DNA from 3 places in the Streptomyces callyspongiae genome. Region 2 is predicted to be linked to each of the others. Evidence: riboswitches for the same ligand, from Rfam matches in the RefSeq annotation. Region 2 holds a riboswitch; each other region holds the start of a gene.
What was found. Region 2 has a riboswitch for cobalamin ahead of ACL06G_RS11420 (energy-coupling factor ABC transporter permease). Riboswitches for the same ligand answer to the same signal wherever they lie in the genome.
Positions count from the first base shown of each region.

Region 1: another riboswitch for cobalamin. It lies ahead of ACL06G_RS19365 (cobalamin biosynthesis protein); the one in region 2 lies ahead of ACL06G_RS11420 (energy-coupling factor ABC transporter permease).
Region 3: another riboswitch for cobalamin. It lies ahead of metE (5-methyltetrahydropteroyltriglutamate--homocysteine S-methyltransferase); the one in region 2 lies ahead of ACL06G_RS11420 (energy-coupling factor ABC transporter permease).

Region 1 is NZ_JBJZOM010000022.1:31,536-38,433, forward strand. Features, by position in the region: gene ACL06G_RS19350 (hypothetical protein) at 1-398, opposite strand, end outside; gene ACL06G_RS19355 (3-oxoacyl-ACP synthase III family protein) at 395-1,417, opposite strand; gene ACL06G_RS19360 (hypothetical protein) at 2,138-2,755, shown strand; cobalamin riboswitch at 2,853-3,022, shown strand; gene ACL06G_RS19365 (cobalamin biosynthesis protein) at 3,138-4,097, shown strand; gene ACL06G_RS19370 (cobyric acid synthase) at 4,094-5,620, shown strand; gene ACL06G_RS19375 (putative cobaltochelatase) at 5,715-6,898, shown strand, end outside.
Region 2 is NZ_JBJZOM010000009.1:213,246-220,143, reverse strand. Features, by position in the region: gene ku (non-homologous end joining protein Ku) at 1-786, shown strand, start outside; gene ACL06G_RS11435 (energy-coupling factor ABC transporter ATP-binding protein) at 831-1,688, opposite strand; gene cbiQ (cobalt ECF transporter T component CbiQ) at 1,685-2,446, opposite strand; gene ACL06G_RS11425 (energy-coupling factor ABC transporter substrate-binding protein) at 2,453-2,812, opposite strand; gene ACL06G_RS11420 (energy-coupling factor ABC transporter permease) at 2,809-3,534, opposite strand; cobalamin riboswitch at 3,563-3,758, opposite strand; gene ACL06G_RS11415 (NADP-dependent oxidoreductase) at 3,935-4,951, opposite strand; gene ACL06G_RS11410 (MarR family winged helix-turn-helix transcriptional regulator) at 5,036-5,503, shown strand; gene ACL06G_RS11405 (SGNH/GDSL hydrolase family protein) at 5,543-6,481, opposite strand; gene ACL06G_RS11400 (DUF3145 domain-containing protein) at 6,782-6,898, shown strand, end outside.
Region 3 is NZ_JBJZOM010000009.1:33,088-39,985, forward strand. Features, by position in the region: partial or broken gene ACL06G_RS10535 (RNA-guided endonuclease InsQ/TnpB family protein) at 1-241, shown strand, start outside; gene ACL06G_RS10540 (DUF1877 family protein) at 147-539, opposite strand; gene ACL06G_RS10545 (alpha/beta hydrolase family protein) at 538-1,365, shown strand; cobalamin riboswitch at 1,505-1,726, shown strand; gene metE (5-methyltetrahydropteroyltriglutamate--homocysteine S-methyltransferase) at 1,882-4,200, shown strand; gene ACL06G_RS10555 (cytochrome c biogenesis CcdA family protein) at 4,278-5,117, opposite strand; gene ACL06G_RS10560 (DsbA family protein) at 5,114-5,899, opposite strand; gene ACL06G_RS10565 (hypothetical protein) at 5,994-6,479, opposite strand; gene ACL06G_RS10570 (hypothetical protein) at 6,548-6,898, opposite strand, start outside.

The DNA.
Region 1 (6,898 bases), on a different contig from region 2:
TCCAGCAGAGGCGTCCCATCCATGTGCAGCAGCTCCGTGTGGGCCCGCGCTCGCCGCTTCGACCCGAACTCCGCCCCGGCGCGCGCCCGCAGCCACCGCGCGTCCTCGTCACAGCCAGAATCGGGCACCACCGACCGACCCACGACTTCCCGCGCGAGGTAGTAGTGCCGGCCCCTCAGTGGGTGAGCCGTCGCCGCCGCGCACAGGCCCGCGATCGCCAAGTGCCGCCCCGCCTCCGACAGCCCGATCGGCGACACCTGCCGCCCCGGCGGACACTGCACCGGCACCGACGCCCGCACCAGCCCCGGGCCAGCCGACGTCACGTTCTCCAGCGCGTAGTAGGGCGCCGATACACCTATCCGCTCCAGCACATCCACCGGATCCACAACGGCACTCACGCCACGACCTCCTCGTCCCGGGCCCAGGTGAGGACCGTGCTGCCCCACGTGACACCCGCGCCGAAACCCACCAGCAGCAGTCGGCCCCCCGGCCGCACCCGGCCCGACGCGACCGCCCGCGTCAACGCGTACGGCAGCGACGCCGCGCCGATGTTGCCCACTTCGTCCCCCGTGACCACGACCTGCTCGTCACGGAACCCCGCGTCGGCCGCGGCCTTCCGCAGCAGCGCCGGATTCGGCTGATGCGTCACCACCAGGTCCACTCCGCTCCGCTGCAGCCCCGCACGCCGCAGTGCCTCACCGGCCGCCACGTCGAAGATGTCGAGGATGAAGTCCCGCACCGCGCGCCCGTCCATGTGCACCGTGTGCTCCAGGCCGGCCAGCGTGTCTTGGGACGCAGGTCGCCGTGACCCCCCGGCCGGAATCAATACATCTCCGGCCGCATTTCCGTCGGAACCCAGCCAGATCGGCTGGAAACCACCACTAGATGGGCCGAGCACTGTCGCAGCGGCCCCGTCCGCGAACAGCACCGACGTGGCCCGGTCGGACGGGTTGAGGAACCGTGAGTACACCTCCACACCCACGACCACCGCATACCGGGCCCCCTCCCGCCACACCGCGTCCGCCGCCAGATAGTCGTGCGCCACTCGCGCTCCGAACAGCCAACCCGTGCAGGCCGCGGCCACATCGAACGCCACCGCCCGCTCCGCCCCGAGCAACGCCTGTACCCGGCACGCCGTCGACGGGCCCAACTCGTCCGGCGTGGACGTCGCCAGCACCAGCAGCCCCACATCCTCAACGCTGATCCCGGCATCCTTCACAGCACGCCGAACCGCCTCGGCCGCCAGATCCGAGGCCGCTTCTCCCCCAGCCGCCTGGTGCCGCTCCCGCACTCCCGTGCGAGCCTCGATCCACGCCGCGCTCACCCCGCACCGCGCGGCCACTTCAGCATTCGACACCACCCGCTCTGGCACACAAGCCCCGGTCCCGACCACACCGATACCGCCTGCCGCGTCCACACCCAGCCCCTTTCACAGCTCTCGCCCGGGAACGACGCATCCACACAACCGCGGACCCAGACGCGGCGGCAGACCCCTCAGCCAGCAGAGTCGTTGAAACCGTTGAACCCGCGGACCAGGGCCGAATTCGCACCCCAGGCCCGCCCAAGTCGCCACGGCGACGGTCTCGAGGCCGCACAGTGCGGCGAGTGAAGCAGCCGCACCTCGATTGCCCCTGGGCGGCGAAACGCAACGGCCACCTCGGTCACTGAACGACCGCGACCGCCTCTGGCACCAAGACCCGCCCCGGAGTCCGCCGCCACACCGGAGACCACCTTGTGTCCTGCGACGGTCACTGACCGAGGCGCGACTCCCGTACCTGACCGTGCAACTCGTCCCGTATCACCTGAAACACGAGACCTCGCGTTGCCCCCGCACGGCACTCTGGTGAAGGCTGCGGAATCCTCTGGTGGATGTCGGGATGCTGCGGACCGAGCCAGGCGTATTCGACCCGGCGCTTCCACCCCACGGTCTCCCGTCTGGACGAGCACCTTGCCGACTCCGGACCGAAGGGCGCTGGCCCGCGCCCATGACCATCAGCTGCCCATATCAGACATGTACGACATCGCCGACCGGATGACATGCCCTCGAACGATGCGGTATACACCCCGGGTTCGGCGCGCCCTCCGGGGCGCACGGCACGGAATCGGCGATCAGGATCAGGCAACCGGGAGTTCGGCCATGGGCAGTACGGAAGGCTCGCAGAACGCGGAAGAAGGCGAGAGCACCGGGACCCGCTCCGTACCGGGCGCCGCGGAATCCGCACCCCCGGCGGACACGGCGGCCGACGCCGCGGAAGCGGACTCCCCGGACGGACGGACCGGCGGACAGGACGGAACGCAGGCCTCCGCTGCGGGCGGAACGGTTGCCGTGCTGTGGCGCGACCACCGGCCGAAGGTCCTCGCCGGGGCGGCCGCCCTGGTCGCCGCTGCCGCGGCCGGGACGGCGCTGACCGTCGGACTGTCGGACGATCAGGAACCCGCGGACGCCCCGTACTCCGTGGCGGTGACCTACCGGGTGACCGGCGACGGCCCCGCCACCATCAGCTGGAACGGCGGCGACCCCGACAAGCCCCGCCGGCAGCGGCAGTCCGTCGAACTGCCCTGGACCAAGAAACTCACCGTCCAGCCGGCCAGCGGTTCGGCCCGCGTCTCCCTCACCCTCGGGAAGGACGGCGGCACGGCCCAGTGCACCGTGGCCGTCGACGGGCAGCACCGTCAGCGCGCCACCGCCTTCGGCGACTTCGGCCGCGCCACGTGTGCCGCCGACGTCCCGGAGAAGAACGACGCCGGGAACTGACCCGTGCGGCAGCGGCCCCACGGACCGCGCGTGGGGCCGCTCACACTCTTCCGTCGCAGGTCGGGGACGAGTTGACGCCCGTTGGGGTGCGTGATGGACTTCCCGTGCCAAGCGGCGGCAGGAGAGGAAGCCGGTGAGAATCCGGCGCGGTCCCGCCACTGTCACCGGGGAGCGCTCCCCACCGCACGCCACGGCCCGCACGGGCTGGAAGGCACGGGGAGAGGCCGATCCGGGAGCCAGGAGACTCTCGTCGCCGGTCACGTCGAACCAGGGCGAGGACCCTGAGTGAGGACACCGCCATGCGTGGCTTCCGCGCCGCTCCCCCGGGCCTGTCGTGCCCGCCCCTCCCCCGTTCCTGCGAGGCGCCGCCGCACGTCGTCTGATGGCCCGCCCACGTGCGTACGCGTACGGGGTGACGCTCGGCTTCCTCGCCGATCGCGCACTGGGGGATCCCCGGCGCGGCCACCCCGTTGCCCTTTTCGGCCGTGCCGCCACCCGCGCGGAACGCCTGCTCTGGCAGGACAGCCGTGCCGCCGGAGCGGTGTGCACCGCCCTCTGCGTGGGAGGCCCGGCCCTCATGGCCGCTGCCCTCGACCGTGCGGCGCGGCGGGCCCGTTCGCCCCTGCCGCACCTCGCCCTCACCGCCGTCGCCGCCTGGGCCGCGCTCGGCGGGACCTCGCTGACGCGTGAAGCCCGCGCCGTCGGCGCGGCACTCGCGGCAGGGGACCTCCCGGCCGCACGCGCCGGGCTGCCGCACCTGTGCGGACGCGACTCGGACGCCCTGGACGCGGACGGCCTGGCCCGCGCGGTGCTGGAGTCCGTCGCGGAGAACACCTCGGACGCCGTCGTCGGCGCGCTGGTGTGGGGCGCCGCGGCGGGCGTTCCCGGACTGGTGGCGTTCCGCGCCGTGAACACGCTCGACGCCATGCACGGCCACCGGTCCCCGCGCTACCGCCGGTTCGGCTGGGCCGCCGCGCGGCTGGACGACGTCGCGGGGTGGCCGGGGGCCCGGCTCACCGCGGGTCTGGCCGCCCTGGCGGGGCCGGACCCGCGCGGGGCGCTGCGGGCCTGGCGCCGGGACGCCTTCCGGCATCCCAGTCCCAACGCCGGGCCTGTCGAGGCGGCGTTCGCCGGGGCGTTGGGTGTGCGGCTGGGCGGAACCCTCGCCTACGGCGGCAGGGTCGAGCACCGTCCGGTGCTCAACGCTTCCGGTGCGCGCGCGACCGCATGCGACATCGAGCGGGCCTCGGGCCTGTCGCGGCGCGTCGGGTTGCTGACACTGGTGGCGACGACAGGTGTGCGGGCAGCGGTGTCCGCGAGCAGGAGGAGGCGGAAGCGGTGAGCGGACTGCTGGTGGCGGGCACCACCTCGGACGCGGGGAAGAGCGTGGTGACGGCGGGCATCTGCCGGTGGCTGACCCGCAAGGGCCTGTCGGTGGCGCCCTTCAAGGCGCAGAACATGTCGCTCAACTCCTACGTGACCCGCGAGGGGGCGGAGATCGGCCGTGCCCAGGCCATGCAGGCCGCCGCGGCGCGAGTCGAGCCGAGTGCGCACATGAACCCGGTGCTGCTGAAACCGGGAGGTGACCGCAGCAGCCAGGTCGTCCTCATGGGGCGGCCCGTCGGCGAACTCAGCGCTCGCGGCTACCACGAGGACCGGCAGCGGACGCTGCTGACGACGGTCACGGACTGCCTGCGGGAACTGCGGGCGACGCACGACGCCGTGATCTGCGAGGGCGCCGGCAGTCCGGCGGAGATCAATCTGCGGCGCAACGACATCGTCAACATGGGCCTGGCCCGGTCCGCCCGGCTGCCGGTGGTGGTGGTCGGCGACATCGACCGCGGTGGAGTGTTCGCCTCGTTCTTCGGCACCACCGCGCTGCTGTCCGAGGAGGACCAGGCGCTGGTGTCCGGCTATCTGGTGAACAAGTTCCGCGGCGACGTCTCCTTGCTGGAGCCCGGGCTGCGGAGCCTGTACGCGCTGACGGGACGGCCCTCGCTGGGGGTGCTGCCGTACCGGCACGGCCTCGGTATCGACGAGGAGGACGGGCTGCGGGTCTCGCTGCGCGGCACGGTGCGGGAGACGGCCTCGGCGCCGCCGCACGGAGCCGACGTGCTGCGGGTGGCGGTGCTGCCGGTGCCGCTGATGTCGAACTTCACGGACGTGGACGCCCTCGCCGCCGAGCCGGGCGTGGTGGTCCGCTTCAGCGACCGTCCCGAGGAGCTGGCCGACGCCGACCTGGTGGTGGTGCCGGGAACGCGCGGCACCGTGCGGGCCCTGGCGTGGCTGCGGGCCCGCGGGCTCGCGGACGCGCTGGCACGGCGGGCGGCCGAGGGCCGTCCCGTGCTGGGCATCTGCGGCGGGTACCAGCTGCTCGGCACCCGCATCGAGGACGACGTCGAGTCCCGCGTAGGAGTCGTCGACGGGCTCGGTCTGCTCCCGGTCCGGGTGCGGTTCGCCGCGGAGAAGACCCTGGCCCGGCCGTCCGGCCGCGCATTGGGCGAAGCCGTCGAGGGCTACGAGATCCACCACGGCGTCGCGCAGGTCGACGGCGGCGACGCCTTCGTCACCGACTCCGCCGGCGTCCCGCTGGACGGCTGCCGGGTCGGTCCGGTCCGCGGCACCCACTGGCACGGCGCGTTGGAGAGCGACGGCTTCCGCCGCGCCTTCCTCCGCCACGTCGCCGCCGACGCCGGCCGCGACTTCACCCCCGCCCCCGACACCTGCTTCGCCGCACTGCGGGAGGAGCAACTCGACCTGCTCGGCGACCTCGTCGAGGAACACGCCGACACCGCCGCCCTGCTGCGGCTGATCGAGGACGGCCCACCCGGCGGGCTGCCGTTCCTGCCGCCGGGGGCGCCGTGAGACCGCGCCGCACGAAGCAGGTACGGCACCAAGACCGGCGGTCGGCACCCCGGACCGCCCCGACCATCCACACATCTCCTGGAGGGACCACCACATGAGTACGCCCTTCCCCTTCTCGGCCATCGTGGGGATGCGGGACCTGCAACTCGGCCTGGTCCTCAACGCCGTGAACCCCGGCATCGGCGGAGTGCTGGTGCGGGGCGAAAAAGGGACCGCGAAGAGCACCGCCGTCCGGGGCGTGGCATCGCTCCTCCCCCGGCAGACGGTCGTCACCGGATGCCGCTTCGGCTGTGCGCCCGAAGCCCCCGACCCCGGCTGCCCCGACGGCCCGCACTCCGCAGGGTCCTCGGGCACCCGGCGCCCCGCCGAACTGGTGGAGCTGCCGATCGGCACCTCCGAGGACCGGCTCATCGGCTCGCTCGACATCGAACGCGCCCTGTCGGAGGGCGTGAAGGCGTACGAGCCGGGGCTGCTGGCAAAGGCGCACCGCGGCGTGCTGTACGTCGACGAGGTGAACCTGCTGCAGGACTACCTCGTGGACTCGCTGCTCGATGCCGCCGCCATGGGCGTCGTGCACGTCGAACGCGAAGGGGTGTCCGTGCGGCACGCGGCGCGCTTCCTGCTCGTCGGCACCATGAACCCCGAAGAGGGCGAACTGCGTCCCCAGTTGCTGGACCGCTTCGGTCTCACGGTGGAAGTGACGGCGTCCCGGGACACCGAGGAGCGGGTGGAGGTCGTGCGCCGGCGACTCGCCTACGACGAGGACCCGGCGGGATTCGCCGCGGGCTGGGACGAGTCCGAGGAGGAACTGCGCACCCGCATCGCCTCCGCCCGCGCGCTGCTCCCGGAGGTGACGCTGGGCGACACGGCGCTGCGCCAGATCGCCGCCACCTGCGCCGCGTTCGAGGTCGACGGCATGCGCGCCGACATCGTCATGGCACGCACCGCCACGGCCCTCGCGGCGTGGGCGGGGCGCACCGAGGTGCGGCAGGAGGACGTGCGGCAGGCGGCGCTGCTGGCGCTGCCGCACCGGCGGCGCCGCAATCCGTTCGACGCGCCCGGGCTGGACGAGGACACCCTCGACGACACGCTGCGGGAGCATGCCGGTCCGGACGGCGACGACCCCGGTGACGGGCCCGGGACCGACGGGCCGGGAGACGGCGGTCCCGGGGACGGCGGCGGAAACGACCCCGACGGCGGGGGCGGGGGCGGCGCGGCGCCGGACGGCAGCGACGCGCCCGTTCCGGAGCAGCGTGCCGGTGACGCCCCGTCCGCTCC
Region 2 (6,898 bases):
GCCGAGGACATCGACCCCATCCGGTTGGACCGTTCGTACTACCTCACCGGCGACGGTCAGGGGGCGGCGAAGCCGTACGTGCTGCTGCGGGAGGCGCTGAACCGTTCCGGACGGGTCGCCGTCGCCAAGCTCGCCCTCCGCAACCGGGAGAGCCTCGCCATGCTCCGCGTCTACCAGGACACCCTCACCCTGCACACCATGCTCTGGCCGGACGAGGTGCGGCCCGCCGAGGGCATGGCCCCCAGCGAGAGCGTCCAGGTGCGCGACGCGGAACTCGATCTCGCCGACACCCTGATGGAGACCCTGGGCGAACTGGACATGGCGGACCTGCACGACGAGTACCGGGAAGCGCTGGAGGCCCTCGTCGATGCCAAGGAGTCCGGCGGTCCGCTGCCCACGGGGGAGCCTGCAGCCGCCACCGGGAAGGTCGTCGACCTCATGGCGATGCTGGAGACCTCCGTCCGGGAGGCACGGGAATCACGCGGCGAGCCCGAGGGGACCGGAGGCGAGGCCGAGGTCCACGACCTCCGGGACGGGCGCCGGACCCCGGCGACGGGCCAGGAAGGGAAACGCCCCGCGAAGAAGGCGGCCGCCGCGGAACCGTCTGGAGGGAAGCGCGGGACCGCGAAGAAGACCGCGGCGGCCAAGAAGGCGTCCAACGGGGCGTCCACGACCGCGGGGAGGAAATCCGCCGGCGGGAAGAAGACGACCGCGAAGTCCTCCGGCACGAAGAAGACCGCTGCCAAGAAGACGTCGGCGACCAAGCGCCCCCGCAAGTCGGCCTAGTAGCCTGCGGCCCCTGCGCGGCGCACCCCCGGGCGGGGCGGCCGTCACCCCGCCCGGCCGCCCCGCCCGGCGCGAGGGAACAACACCTCCTCGGCAGTGCGCGGCCCCGGCTCGTCCTCCCCGAGCACGCCGTACGCGCGCAGAGCGGCGGCCACGGCGGTGCCCCACGGAATCCGCAGCCCCGCCTCCGACAGCAGATCCGTTTCGGAGAGCAGCTCCTCCGTCCGGCCGGCACGCAGCCCCGCCCCCGTCAGCACGGCCGCGTCCTGTGCCCAGCGCAGCGCGAGGTCCACGTCGTGCGTCGCCATCACCACGGTGGTGCCGGAGCTCCGGAGTCCGGCGAGAACCGTGAGCAACTGCTCCTGGCCGTGCGGATCGAGCCCCGCCGTGGGCTCGTCGAGGACCAGCAGCCCCGGCCGCATCGCCACCGCGCCCGCGAGCGCCGCCCGCTTGCGCTGACCGTAGGACAGCAGATGCGTCGGACGGTCCCGCAGCGCCGCGATGCCCAGGGCGTCCAGGGACTCGTCCACCCGGCGGCGGACCTCGTCCTCGGGCACTCCCAGGTTCAGCGGGCCGAACGAGACGTCCTGGGCCACCGACGCGGCGAAGAGCTGATCGTCGGGATCCTGCACCACCAGCTGGACGGCGGTCCGCAGCCGCGTCAGGCCCGCCCGGTCGTAGCGCACCGGCGCCCCCTCCAGCAGCAGCCGTCCCGAACCGCAGCGCAGCCCGCCGGAGAGCAGCCGGAGCAGCGTGGTCTTCCCGCTGCCGTTCCGCCCGAGCAGGGCGAGCGAACGCCCCCGCTGCACGGTGAAGTCCAGGTCCCGGATCACCCACGGACCGTCCTCGTAGCGGAAGCCCGCACCGTCGAGCGCGACCAGCGGTTCGGGGGACGGGTTCAAGGAAGCAGCCTTTCCAGGACGAGGGTGGCGACGATCAGCCCGATGAGCAGCAGTGCCGTACCTGCCAGGAAGGGGCGGGACGGCAGGACGGCGGGCACCAGCACCCGCAGCGTGCCGTCGTAGCCCCGCCCCGTCAGTCCCCGCTCGAGGCGCTGGGCGCGGTCGAAGGCGCGGACGAACGCGGTGGATGCCAGGCCGGCCAGTGAGCGCCACGCGGCCGCCCGGGTGGCATGGCCCAACCGGGCCGCCTGCGCCTCCCGCACACGTCGCACGGCATCCAGCAGCAGGAAGCTCATCCGGTACATCACCAGCGCCACGTCCACGACCGCGGGGGGCACTCCGGCACGCACCAGGCGCGGCACCACGTCGGCGACGGGAGTGGTGAACGCGAACAGCAGCAGCCCGAGCGAGGCCGCCGACGTGCGCAGCAGCAGTCCGACAGCCTGGACGGGACCCTCGGGCGCCCACGAGAGACCCCAGCCGGAGCCGTCACCCGCTCCTCCCAGCCGGAACAGCAACGGGACCGCTCCGGTCACGCAGAAACCGAGGGGTACCCGGAAGGCGCGCCACAGCCGGCGCCCCGCGACGCCGGCCGGGCCGAGCAGCACGGTCAGCGTCGCGGCGGCGACGAGCGCGGCGCCCGGCCACGGCGGCAGGGCGACGGCGAGCGCGGTCAGCCCCAGCCCCAGCGCGGCCTTCTCCAGCGGGTGACGCCCCCGCCAGCGGTTCTCGTGGGCTGCGGCGTCGATGGGCAGCACGAGCGGCTACGGGACGGGTCGGCCGTCGGCCTCGCCGGCCACCGGGGCCGGTGCCGCGGCCTCGGCGGCCGCCGCGCCCTGGCGGCGTCCCCGGCGCAGCCCGAAGTAGTAGGCCACCACACCCCCGCCGAGAGCGGCCTGCAGCGCGAACAAGCCCGACGCCACTTCGCCCGACGGTGGTTCGTACACCGGTGCGAACCACGGTTCGTAGGCGGGAGCGTTCTCCTCGATGGCGCCCTGCGCCCGGGCGTCGGCACCGCCGAAGGGTTCGTCCGCGCCGTCGCCGGCGCCGATGGCCAGCGGGACCACGGCCAGGCCGACCACCACGGCGATCAGCAGCAGATTGATGCGGGTTCCGCGCGTCACCGGGCCGCCTCCTGCGTCGAGGCCGCCCGGTTCTCCGCCGCTCGAGCGGGCCCCGGGGCGAGCCGGGTCAGCACTCCGAGGCGGCGCAGCTCGCCTCGGCTGGACTGGGTCAGCAACCGCATCACCAGCACGGTGAGCAGGCCCTCGCTGACGGCCAACGGGAGCTGTGTGACGGCGAAGATGCCGCCGAACTTGGCCAGTGCTCCGGCCACGCCGGTCACCGGGTCGGGGAAAGCGAGTGCGAGCTGCACGCTGGTGACGCAGTAGGTGCTGAGGTCGGCCAGGAAAGCGCCCGCGAAGACGGCAGCCATCAACGGAGCCCCGGTGCGGACCAGCAACCGGTAGGCCCCGTAGCCCGCCCAGGGCCCGACGACCGCCATCGAGAAGGCGTTGGCCCCCAGCGTGGTCAGTCCGCCGTGGGCGAGCAGCAGCGCCTGGAAGAGAAGGGTCAGCGTGCCGAGAACCGCCATGACCGGCGGCCGGAACAGGATCGCCCCCAGCCCCGTGCCGGTCGGGTGGGAGCAACTCCCGGTGACCGAAGGGATCTTGAGTGCGGACAGGACGAAGGTGAAGGCACCCGAGGCTCCCAGGAGAAGCGTGGAATCCGGGTGTTCGCGGACCTGACGGGTGAGAGTGCGGACGCCGTGCAGGACGAACGGGGCGGCGGCGGCGCTCCAGGCGACCGCATGCCACGGGGGCAAGTACCCCTCGGCAATATGCATGTGAGTGAGACCTCTCCAGCACCTCGTGGATGGACGACGCGCCTTGGCCGGTCTCCTGGCTCACGGGTCATGCCGCCGGGGGCTCCGCCTTCCCGGCCCGTGCGGCGTACCGCAGCGGTCCAGTGGCTTCCGTTGAGGAATGGAGCCCGACTTCCCGATCACAGTGGCGAGGGCCGCACCGGATTCGCACCGGCTTCCCGAACACCAAGGCAGTGCGACAGTAGCCCGCCGTCGGACCCCTCCACAACCGTGCCCCGTTCGGCGGCCGTTGCGGCGTCGTCCCACCCATCGGCTCCCGCCCAAGGGCACGGACCGGGTTCGCGCGGGAAACCGGCCGTGCACCCCCGGCGGAACCTCTGCGGCGCCTCCTGGCGCTCCGGGTCCGCTCTCTCCCGACGACTCATTCCTCGAGGCGCACCACCATCTTTCCGGTGTTCTCCCCCTTGAGCATGCCGAGGAAGGCGTCGAGAGCGTTGTCGATACCGTCGACCACGGTCTCCCGGTAGTGCAGCTTCCCGGAACGGATCCACTCCGAGACCTCGGAGACGAACTGCTGCTGCATCCCGTAGTGGTCGGCCACCAGCATGCCCTGCATGCGGATACGCTTGCCGATCAGCATGGCCAGGTTCCGCGGTGCAGTCGGCGGTTCGGTGGCGTTGTACTGCGCGATCATGCCGCACACCGTGATGCGGCCGTGCACGTTCATCTCGCCGAGCGCCGCCTCAAGGTGATCGCCGCCGACATTGTCGAAGTAGACGTCGATGCCCTGGGGCGCCGCTGCCCGCAGCTGCTCCGCGACGGGGGCCGACTTGTAGTTGAACGCCGCGTCGAAGCCGTACTCCTCCTGCAGCAGGCGGACCTTCTCGTCGGAGCCCGCGCTGCCGATGACGCGTGACGCTCCCTTGAGGCGTGCGATCTGCCCCACCTGGCTGCCCACCGCCCCGGCCGCGCCGGACACGAACACGGCGTCGCCCTCGGTGAGGGAAGCGACCTCGAGCAGTCCCGCGTACGCGGTGAGTCCGGGCATGCCGAGGACGCCGAGGTAGGCGCTGGCGGGGGCCAGTTCGGGCGAGACGGTCGTGGCCTGCCGGGCGTCCAGCGTGGCGTACTCCCGCCACCCCTTGCCGTGCAGGACGTGGTCGCCGGCGTTGAAGCCCTCCGCGCGGGACTCCACCACGATGCCGACGGCTCCGCCGTCCATCGGTTCCTCCAGGCGGAACGGCGGTACGTAGGAGCGCCGGTCGTCCATGCGGCCGCGCATGTAGGGATCGACCGACAGGTACTGGTTCCGCACGAGGATCTGGCCGTCCGCGGGTGCCTCGACCGGCACCTCGCGCAGCGCGAAGCCGTCCGGTGCCGGCCAGCCCTGGGGCCGCTTCGTCAGGTGCCACGCGCGACCGGCGGTCGGCAGGGTCATGGGATGCCTCCATGTGTTTCAGGTGATGAAACAAGCGTGCACATGGATATTTCAGGTTGTCAAGCAATGGGGTAGAGTGGTGCCATGACTTCCGGCTCCCGTCCCGCGCTGCCGCAGCCCGATCCCCTCACCCGGGAGGTCGTCGAACTGATCGGCGGGGTCGTGGCGCGCTATCACGCGGAGTATGAGCTGGCGGCCGCGGACCACGCGCTCACCGGTGCGCAGGCCCGGGTGCTCACCCTGCTCGCGCGGCAGCCCACGCCGATGCGGAAGATCGCCGACCAGCTCCGCTGCGAACCGTCGAACGTCACGGGCATCGTGGACCGTCTGGAGGCGCGCGGTCTGGTCGAGCGTCGCCCCGATCCGGCGGACCGCAGGGTGAAGGTGGCCGCGGCCACCGAAGCGGGGCGCGACACCGCAGGGAGCCTGCGAGGGTCCCTGGACTTCGCGCGGGAACCGCTGGCCGACCTCACGTCCCTGGAGCGCCGGGTGCTGCGGGACCTGCTGGCACGCATGCTCGGCGGCTCCGAGCCCGGAGACGACCGGGCGTGAACGGGTGGCAGGGGGCAGTGGGCGCATCCCCTCGGCGCCTCAGCGATCGGTGATGCGCGCGTGGGCGAGCCGCGCCAGTGCGCTCTGCCCCTTCCGGCTGGGGTGGAACCAGTCCCACCTGCTGAGTGACGCCGCAGTGAAGCGGAAGCGGTGCACGGCGCCGCCGTCCCAGCGGCAGCGCCGCTCGGCGGAGCAGACCTCCCGCAGTGCCGCGTTGTACGCCCGTACCCGCTCCGCCACGCGCTCGCGACGGGCCTCGGCAGCCGCTCCGGTCGCCCGCGGGGCGCGCAGCATCGAGGGGCAGACTCCCAGGGCCCAGACCCGCCGTGCCTGCGGCTGCTTCCTGCCCACCCGCCACAGGTGCTTCAGGTCGGGGATGCCCGCGACGTACGCCTGTGCCCGCGGGGCCTTCCGCCACAGGGAGCGCAGGGCGTCCGCGAAATCGGCCCGGAAGGCGGCGACCGGGGTCATGGACGTCGCGGAGGGCCGGCAGGCGTCGTTGGCGCCCACCAGGACGGTCACCAGGGCCGGGGAGCGTGCCGCGGCGCGTGCCATCTGCCCGGGCAGGTCGGCCATCGTGGCCCCCGGCTCGGCGTAGTTCCGGCTGTCGCGCGCCGGGTGGTCCAGCAGTCGGCGGGCGAGGCTGTCCACCGAGGGATCGGTCCCGGTGGCCCACGAGGCCCGCGGGCACACCGCGAGCGGTCCGCAGGCGTCGAAGCCGGCTGTGATGGAGTCGCCCACGGCAGCGAGCGAGTCCGGAGAGGTGTCCCACTCGGGGCTGGCGGCCGGAGACGGCGCCGGGGAGCCGGTCGCCCCGCTCGGCGCCGCCGCGGACGAAGCGGGGCGCTCGCCGGGGGCGGTCGCGCTGTTCTGGCACGCCGTCAGAGTGAATCCGCACGCTGTCGCCGTCAGCGCCAGCAGCGCCGTTCCCGCGCGTCGCCGCAGGGAGCCGGTGCCGTGTGCGCGGGTCGTCGGCATCGGGACACCTTCCCTTCGTGGCACCTGGGCAGACGGTACGTCACGCACCGCCCCCGCGGCGCGGTAGCTTTCTCCCATGGGGCCGGGATGCTGCGTACAGGTAACCGAACGCACATCACATCGCGTCATATTCTGTCCGATTCGGCATAGTATGCCCACGATGGTGTTTACTGTTCGTCACCTCGGGAGCTGGTAGCAAGTGACCGATGGTGCAGAATGTCAGGCGCTGGTCCGGTGTGTGACCAGCAGGTACTCGAGGCCGCTGGGGAAGGCGCACCTCGAACCGCACTGGAGGTCCCCGTGACGACACGTGGAGTTCTGTTCGTCCACTCCGCACCCCGCGCACTGTGCCCGCACGTCGAATGGGCCGTGTCGGGAGTGCTCGGTGCCCGCGTCACGCTGGACTGGATCAAACAG
Region 3 (6,898 bases), 180 kb from region 2:
GCCCGTACAGGGACGCGTCAAGACGGTCAGCGTGAAGCGCGAGGGAAGGCGCTGCTACGTCATCCTCGCCTGCGACAACGTGCCCGCCGAGCAACTGCCGCCCACCGGGGCGATCGTCGGTATCGACATGGGCGTCGCCCACTTCTTCACCACCTCGGACGGCGAACACGTCGCCAACCCGCGCTTCCTTCAACGGGGAAGTCCCGCCGGCGCAGCAGGAAATCGAGTGCGTGCCAGGTTTTGTTGATGTCGTGGCAGCGTGCCCGGGCCGTCTCGGGCCTGGTGTCGCACTCCGCTTCGAGCAGCGTGGTCACGAACTCCTCGGCCCAGTGTGGATCACGGAGCGCGTGGTCGAGTTCCGTGGGTGTCAGGCGGACGTACTCTCCGATCATGCTCATAGCTGCTGGAGCGTAGGAGGTGGCGCTGACATCCCGAGCGGAACGGCCCCGCTCCGCCGCTCGTCGTCCCGAGGCCGGACCGGCTAGTGTCGTCGGCGTCTCCCGTCCACGTCGATTCCTGCCCAGGTGAGCACCGCGCATGAAAGAAAAAGTAAGATTCCCGAGCGTCGTCGGCCCGGAACTGGCCGGAGTGATCGATCTGCCGAAGGGCAAGGTCCGGGGCTGGGGCCTCTTCGTGCACGGATTCACTCTCGGCAAGAACTCGCCGGCCGCCTCGCGCGTCAGCAAGCAGCTGGCCCGCGAGGGGATCGGCATGCTGCGCTTCGACAATCTCGGGATCGGAGACTCCGAGGGCGACTGGGGCGACGGGTCGTTCACCGTCAAGGTGCAGGACACCGTCCGTGCCGCGGCCTTCATGGCGGAGCGGGGGACTCCGGTGGATCTGCTGGTGGGGCATTCGTGGGGCGGCGCCGCCGCGATCGCCGCAGCGCGCGAGACGGCCGGTCTCCGCGCGCTGGCCACGATCGCGGCGCCCGTCGACCCCAGCCATGTCGAGCGGCAGTACGACTCGGTCCTGGACCGTGTCCTCAGCGAGGGCGCGCACGAGTGGTTCGTCGGCGGGAGGACCCTGGTTCTCAAGCGCGCCTTCGTCGAGGACGTCCGCCGGGCTCACCTCCGCGACCGGATCGGCGAGGTGAACCTTCCGCTCCTCATCGCGCATTCGCCCACCGACTCCACGGTCGACATCGCCAATGCCGGGGAGATCTTCCAGGAGGCGCGGCACCCGCGAAGCTTCATCTCGCTCGAAGGAGCGGACCATCTGTTGACCGCGCGGGGGCAGGCGCAGCGGGCCGCCCACATCATCAGCGCCTGGGCCGATCAGTACCTCGACGAGCCGCGGCCCCGGGAAGGGACCTCCCGGACGACGGAGGGTTCGGACCGCCAGGATCCTCCGTCGGAGACGTGATCGTGCACGGAGCACGTCCGGCACATGCGCCCGTCGAGCACGGCCGGCGTCCCGCTTCCTGCCCACGTCTCCGCCGGAGCCGCCTCCCGGGCCGGCCCGGAATGTGGAATCCGTCCTCCCGCTCCCGCTCGGGGCGACTAGTCTGAAGAGTGCAGCTGGTTCGCCCTGTCTGCCAGGCAGGCGCGTCGCAAGAGGGAACCCGGTGGAAATCCGGGACTGCCCCGCAGCGGTGAGCGGGAACGACCGCCGTCACACGCACTGGCCCCGAACGGGACCGGGAAGCGACGGCCAGTAGGAGTCCGCCCTTCCACAGGGCGAAGCGCCCGCGAGTCCGAAAACCTGCCCGCTGTCCGCGCGCGGCGACCGCGCGCGGTGGTTCCGGTGACCTCGAGGGCGGGTCGGCGTACGCACCGGGCGGAGCGGCTGAGGCACCACGGCCGCACCACCGGTCGGCTGCTCCTTCGCGCACGCTCCCGGTCCCGGGACCTCGACGACACGCTCGCGAAGGAGAGTTCCGTGACACCGAAGTCCGCAGCCGCGGCACCACAGGCCGTCGTGTACGGGTACCCGCGCCAGGGCCCGAACCGGGAACTGAAGAAAGCGATCGAAGGGTACTGGAAGGGCCGGACCACCGCAGAATCCCTGGCCCGGACGGCGGCCGGGCTGCGCGCACAGGTCTGGGGCAGTCTGGCGGAAGCCGGCATCCACGAGGTGCCGACCGGCGACTTCTCCCTCTATGATCACGTGCTGGACACCAGCGTCATGGTCGGTGCCGTCCCGGAACGGCACCGGAAAGCGGTGGAGGCCGACGCGCTGGACGGCTACTTCGCGATGGCCCGGGGCACGCAGGACGTCGCCCCGCTGGAGATGACCAAGTGGTTCGACACCAACTACCACTACCTGGTCCCGGAGCTCGGCCCGGACACCGAGTTCGCCGCCGACTCCACGCAGCAGGTCGCCGCACTGCGCGAAGCCCGGGCCCTCGGTCACCGCGCACGCCCCGTGCTCCTCGGGCCTGTCACGTACCTGCTGCTGGCCAAGCCCGCGTCCGGCGTCGCCCCCGGCTTCGAGCCGTTGACGCTGCTCGACCGGCTGCTGCCGGTCTACGCCGACGTCCTCGCCGACCTGCGCGCCGCCGGAGCGGAGTGGGTGCAGCTCGACGAACCCGCGCTGGTCGAGGAACGCTCCTCCGCCGAGCTGAACGCCGCCGCTCGCGCCTACCGCGACCTCGGCACCCTGGCAGACCGGCCGAAGCTGCTCGTCGCCAGTTACTTCGACCGGCTCGGTGAGGCGCTTCCCGTGCTGGCGAAAGCCCCGGTCGAGGGCCTGGGGCTGGACTTCACCCGAAGCGCGGGCGCCAATCTCAACGCCCTCGCCGCCGTCGGGGGTCTCCCGGGCAAGCGCCTGGTCGCCGGTGTGGTCGACGGCCGCAACGTGTGGGCCGACGACCTGGAGAGGTCACTGGCGACACTGGGCACGCTGCTGGGACTCGCCGACCGCGTCGATGTCGCCCCGTCCTGCTCTCTGCTGCACGTCCCGCTCGACACCGCCGCCGAGCGGGACATCGACCCGGAGATTCTGCGCTGGCTGGCCTTCGCCCGGCAGAAGACCGCCGAGGTCGTCACCCTCGCGAAGGGGCTCACGCAGGGCGCCGACGCGATCGCCGCCGACCTCGCCGGCCGCCGCTCCGACCTCGCCGCCCGGGCCCGCTCCGCACTGACCCGTGACGCTGCCGTCCGCGCCAGGGCGGCCGCGGTGACGGACGGGGACTGCCACCGCCCACAGCCCTACACGGACCGGAACGCGGCCCAACGCGCCCGGCTCGGCCTTCCGCTGCTGCCCGTGACCACCGTGGGCTCCTTCCCGCAGACGGACGAGCTGCGCGCGGCCCGCGCCGACCTGCGGGCCGGGCGGATCGATGCCGCGGCCTACGAGGAGCGGGTCGGGACGGAGATCCGCGACGTGATCGCCTTCCAGGAGGAGGCGGGGATCGATGTGCTCGTGCACGGTGAGCCCGAACGCAACGACATGGTGCAGTACTTCGCCGAGCAGCTCGACGGGTTCCTGGCCACGCGGCACGGCTGGGTGCAGTCCTACGGCACCCGCTGCGTCCGCCCGCCGATCCTCGCCGGGGACGTCTCCCGTGCCGAGCCGATGACCGTGGACTGGACCGCGTACGCCCAGTCCCTCACCGACCGTCCCGTCAAGGGCATGCTCACCGGGCCGGTGACCATGCTCGCCTGGTCGTTCGTGCGGGACGACCAGCCTCTCGCCGACACCGCCCGGCAGGTCGCGCTCGCCCTGCGGGACGAGGTGCGCGATCTGGAGGCCGCCGGCACCTCCGTGATCCAGGTCGACGAGCCGGCGCTGCGGGAGACCCTGCCGCTGCGGCCCGAGGATCGCCCGTCCTACCTGTCGTGGGCCACCAAGGCCTTCCGGTTGACCACCTCCGGTGTCGGCCCGGCGACACAGGTCCACACCCACATGTGCTACGCGGAGTTCGGCGACGTCATCCGGGCCATCGACGACCTCGACGCCGATGTCATCAGCCTGGAAGCGGCACGTTCCCGCATGAAGGTGGCGCGCGAACTCGCGGCGCACGGCTACCCGCGGGAGGCGGGTCCCGGTGTGTACGACATCCACGCGCCCCGCGTACCCGACGTGGCGGAAGTGGCGGAGTTGCTGCGCACCGGGCTCGAGGCCCTCCCCGCGGAGCGGCTCTGGGTGAACCCGGACTGCGGTCTGAAGACCCGTGGTTGGCCGGAGGTGCGGACGTCCTTGGAGAACCTGGTGGCAGCCGCGCGGAGGGTGCGCCGGGAGTCGGCGGCAGCCTGACCTTCTGCCGCGTGCCGAATGCCTGCTTGCCGGCGCTTTCACCGGCAAGCAGGCACCGCGCGCGGCGCGGTCGTTCCTCAGTCCTCCTCCCCGGGCGAGCGGGACGGTCGCCGCAGCAGTACGGCCAGCGACACGGCCGCGACCAGGACGGCGGCCACCAGCGCCACCGCACGGTCGGACACCGCGGCTCCCCAGCGCGAGATCCGCTGTTCGAGCGCGAACTCCCCCTCCACGCCCAGCGGGGAAGGCAGCGCGGAGGCGCCGTCGAAGACCAGGAACAGGGCCCCGAGCGCGACGAACATCAGTCCGCCGGCCAACGACGTGGTGTGCAGGATCAGTCGGCCGACGCGGATCTCCTTGCCGCGCAGCCGGCGCCGCCGCCCCACCTCGAACCGGTCCCAGAGCAGGGCCAGCAGGAACAGCGGCAGCGCCATGCCGAGGGCGTAGACGGCGAGCAGTACGCTCCCGTACCAGGGGTCGTGTCCGAGCGCGGCGACGGTGAGCACACCACCGAGAACGGGCCCTGCGCAGAACCCCGCGAGCCCGTAGACCGCGCCCAGGGCCAGCACCGAGGCGGCCGAACCGGCCGTCAGCCTGCTCGCGACCTGCCCCAGACGCCGCGACCCGAAGCCCAGGCCGAGGATCTGGGCGAGTCCGAGGGCGACGAGCGTCCACCCTCCGATCGTGACGAGTAGTTCGCGGTGGCCGTAGAACAACCGGCCGGCGTAGGCACCCGCGGCTCCGAGCGGCACCAGGGTCGTGCACAGCCCCGCCCAGAAGAGGACGGTGCGTCCGGCGAGGCGGGTCGTGGTGGTGAAGGAATAGGCGAAGAAGGCCGGGAGCAGCAGGGCGCTGCAGGGGCTGAGGAGGGTGAGGACGCCTCCGAGGAGCGCCACCAGGAGACCGGTGTCGCTCACCTTCCCGCCTCCCGGTCCTCCTGCCGGGCGCGCTCGGCCGCCTGCTCCACCGCCTTTTCGAAGGTCCGCGTCGGCTGGGCGCCGAGGATGGGCGTGTCGCCCACGAGGAAGGCGGGGGTGCTGCTGACGCCCAGGCGGTAGCCCTCCTCCCGGTCCCTTCCCAGGCTGCGGCGTGCTTCCCGGCTCGCCATGTCGCTGCGGAACTGCTCCAGGTCGGGCACGCCGGCGCGGCGGGCGAACTCCACCAGGCGGTCGTCGGCGAACTCGCCGGAGTTGCGTTCGCGCTCCGCGGCGTACAGCAGGTCGTGGAACTGCCGGAAGCGGTTCTGCCGGCCCGCCGCCCAGGCGGCGAGCGCGGCCTGTTCGGACTCCTTGCCGAACACGGGGAAGTTGCGCCACTCGATGCGCAGCACGCCCTTCCGGACGTACTTCTCCACGAGCCGGGGTTCGGTGCGGCGGGCGAAGCGTCCGCAGAAGGGGCACTGGAAGTCCGCGTACTCGATGAGGACGACCGGAGCGTCGGCCCGGCCGCGGGCCAGGGGGTCGTCGGGATCGCGCCGGGCGAGATGGCTGAGGTCGGGGCCGCGCCGGTTCTCCTCCGCTGTCGGGGGTGCGGTGGAGGACGAGGAGTCGGCGGTGGCGGCGGGTGCGGCGTCGTCGTGGTCGTGGGTGTCGTTCCCGGCCGTCGCGAGAAGTGCGGCGACGGTGGCCAGTGAGGCGGTCAGTGCGGCCGCGGCGAGCACGGTGCGCCGACGGCGGGAGGGGGCGTTGGGCGTGGGCATGGGTTCTCCAGGGTCGACGGAGTCGAGGACGGAGCGGAAAGAGGGAGGGGAGGACCGCAGGGAAGCGGTCGGGGACGGCAGAGGCGGCCGCGGGTCAGCGACCGGCCGGGGCCGGGCAGGTGTCCGTTGCCGGGAGCCGGCGCAGGGCGGCCTCGGCGAGCAGCACGACCGACGCGAGGGCGACGGCCGGTTGCAGCGGGGCCCAGTAGGTCAGTGCGCCGGACGTGCCGAGCAGGAGCAGCACGAGCTTGTTGCACACGGGACATCCGACGGCGAAGAACGAGAGCACGCCGCCGACCGACCCGCTCCGGCTGCCGCCCGCGGCGGTCGTTTCACCCGGACGGCGGACGTAGGTTGCCAGCACGATGCCCGCGAGGACGCTGGTCAGTGCGAGCGTCAGAAGGTTCCACCACTGGACCGGTACGGATCGTGAGAACAGCGGCGTGGGTAGCACAGCGGTCGGGACGCCGATCAGAACCGCGCAGGCGGCGGCCGAGGCGGCGGCAGCCGCCCAGCGTCGGGCGGGCCAGGCGGCGAGCGCCCGGGCCGCCCGGCGGGGCGACCTGGTGGAAAGTGGCATGGGAAGGCTCTCCGTTCGGTGGGTCGTGGGGCGACGGGACCCGCGGTTGACCGCGGGTGGCCCGCGGCCTACACCCGCAGAACGGAGAGGGACAGGTGGAGGGGCGCCGTCGGGGGCGGTGCGGGGCCGCCGGGGCGACGGGGCGGACGGCAGCGGGCCGGCTCCGCGTGTCCGGGGGAGTCGGCCGCGGTGGAGGCGGTGAGCGGCCCGTCACGGTGCGTTCCGCGTCCCGCCGGGGGTTCGGTGCGGGGGTCCTGCTTGCCGGTGCAGCCGGTGCGGCCGAGTGAGGCGTCCTCGACATCTGGGGCCGGGGCGGATGCCCGGGCGCGGTGGGCCGCGCCGACGGCGCCGGACGGTGCGGCGCCGGGACCGACCGCGGCAGGCGCGGCGGCGCCTGCGGGATCGTGGGGCGGCGGTCC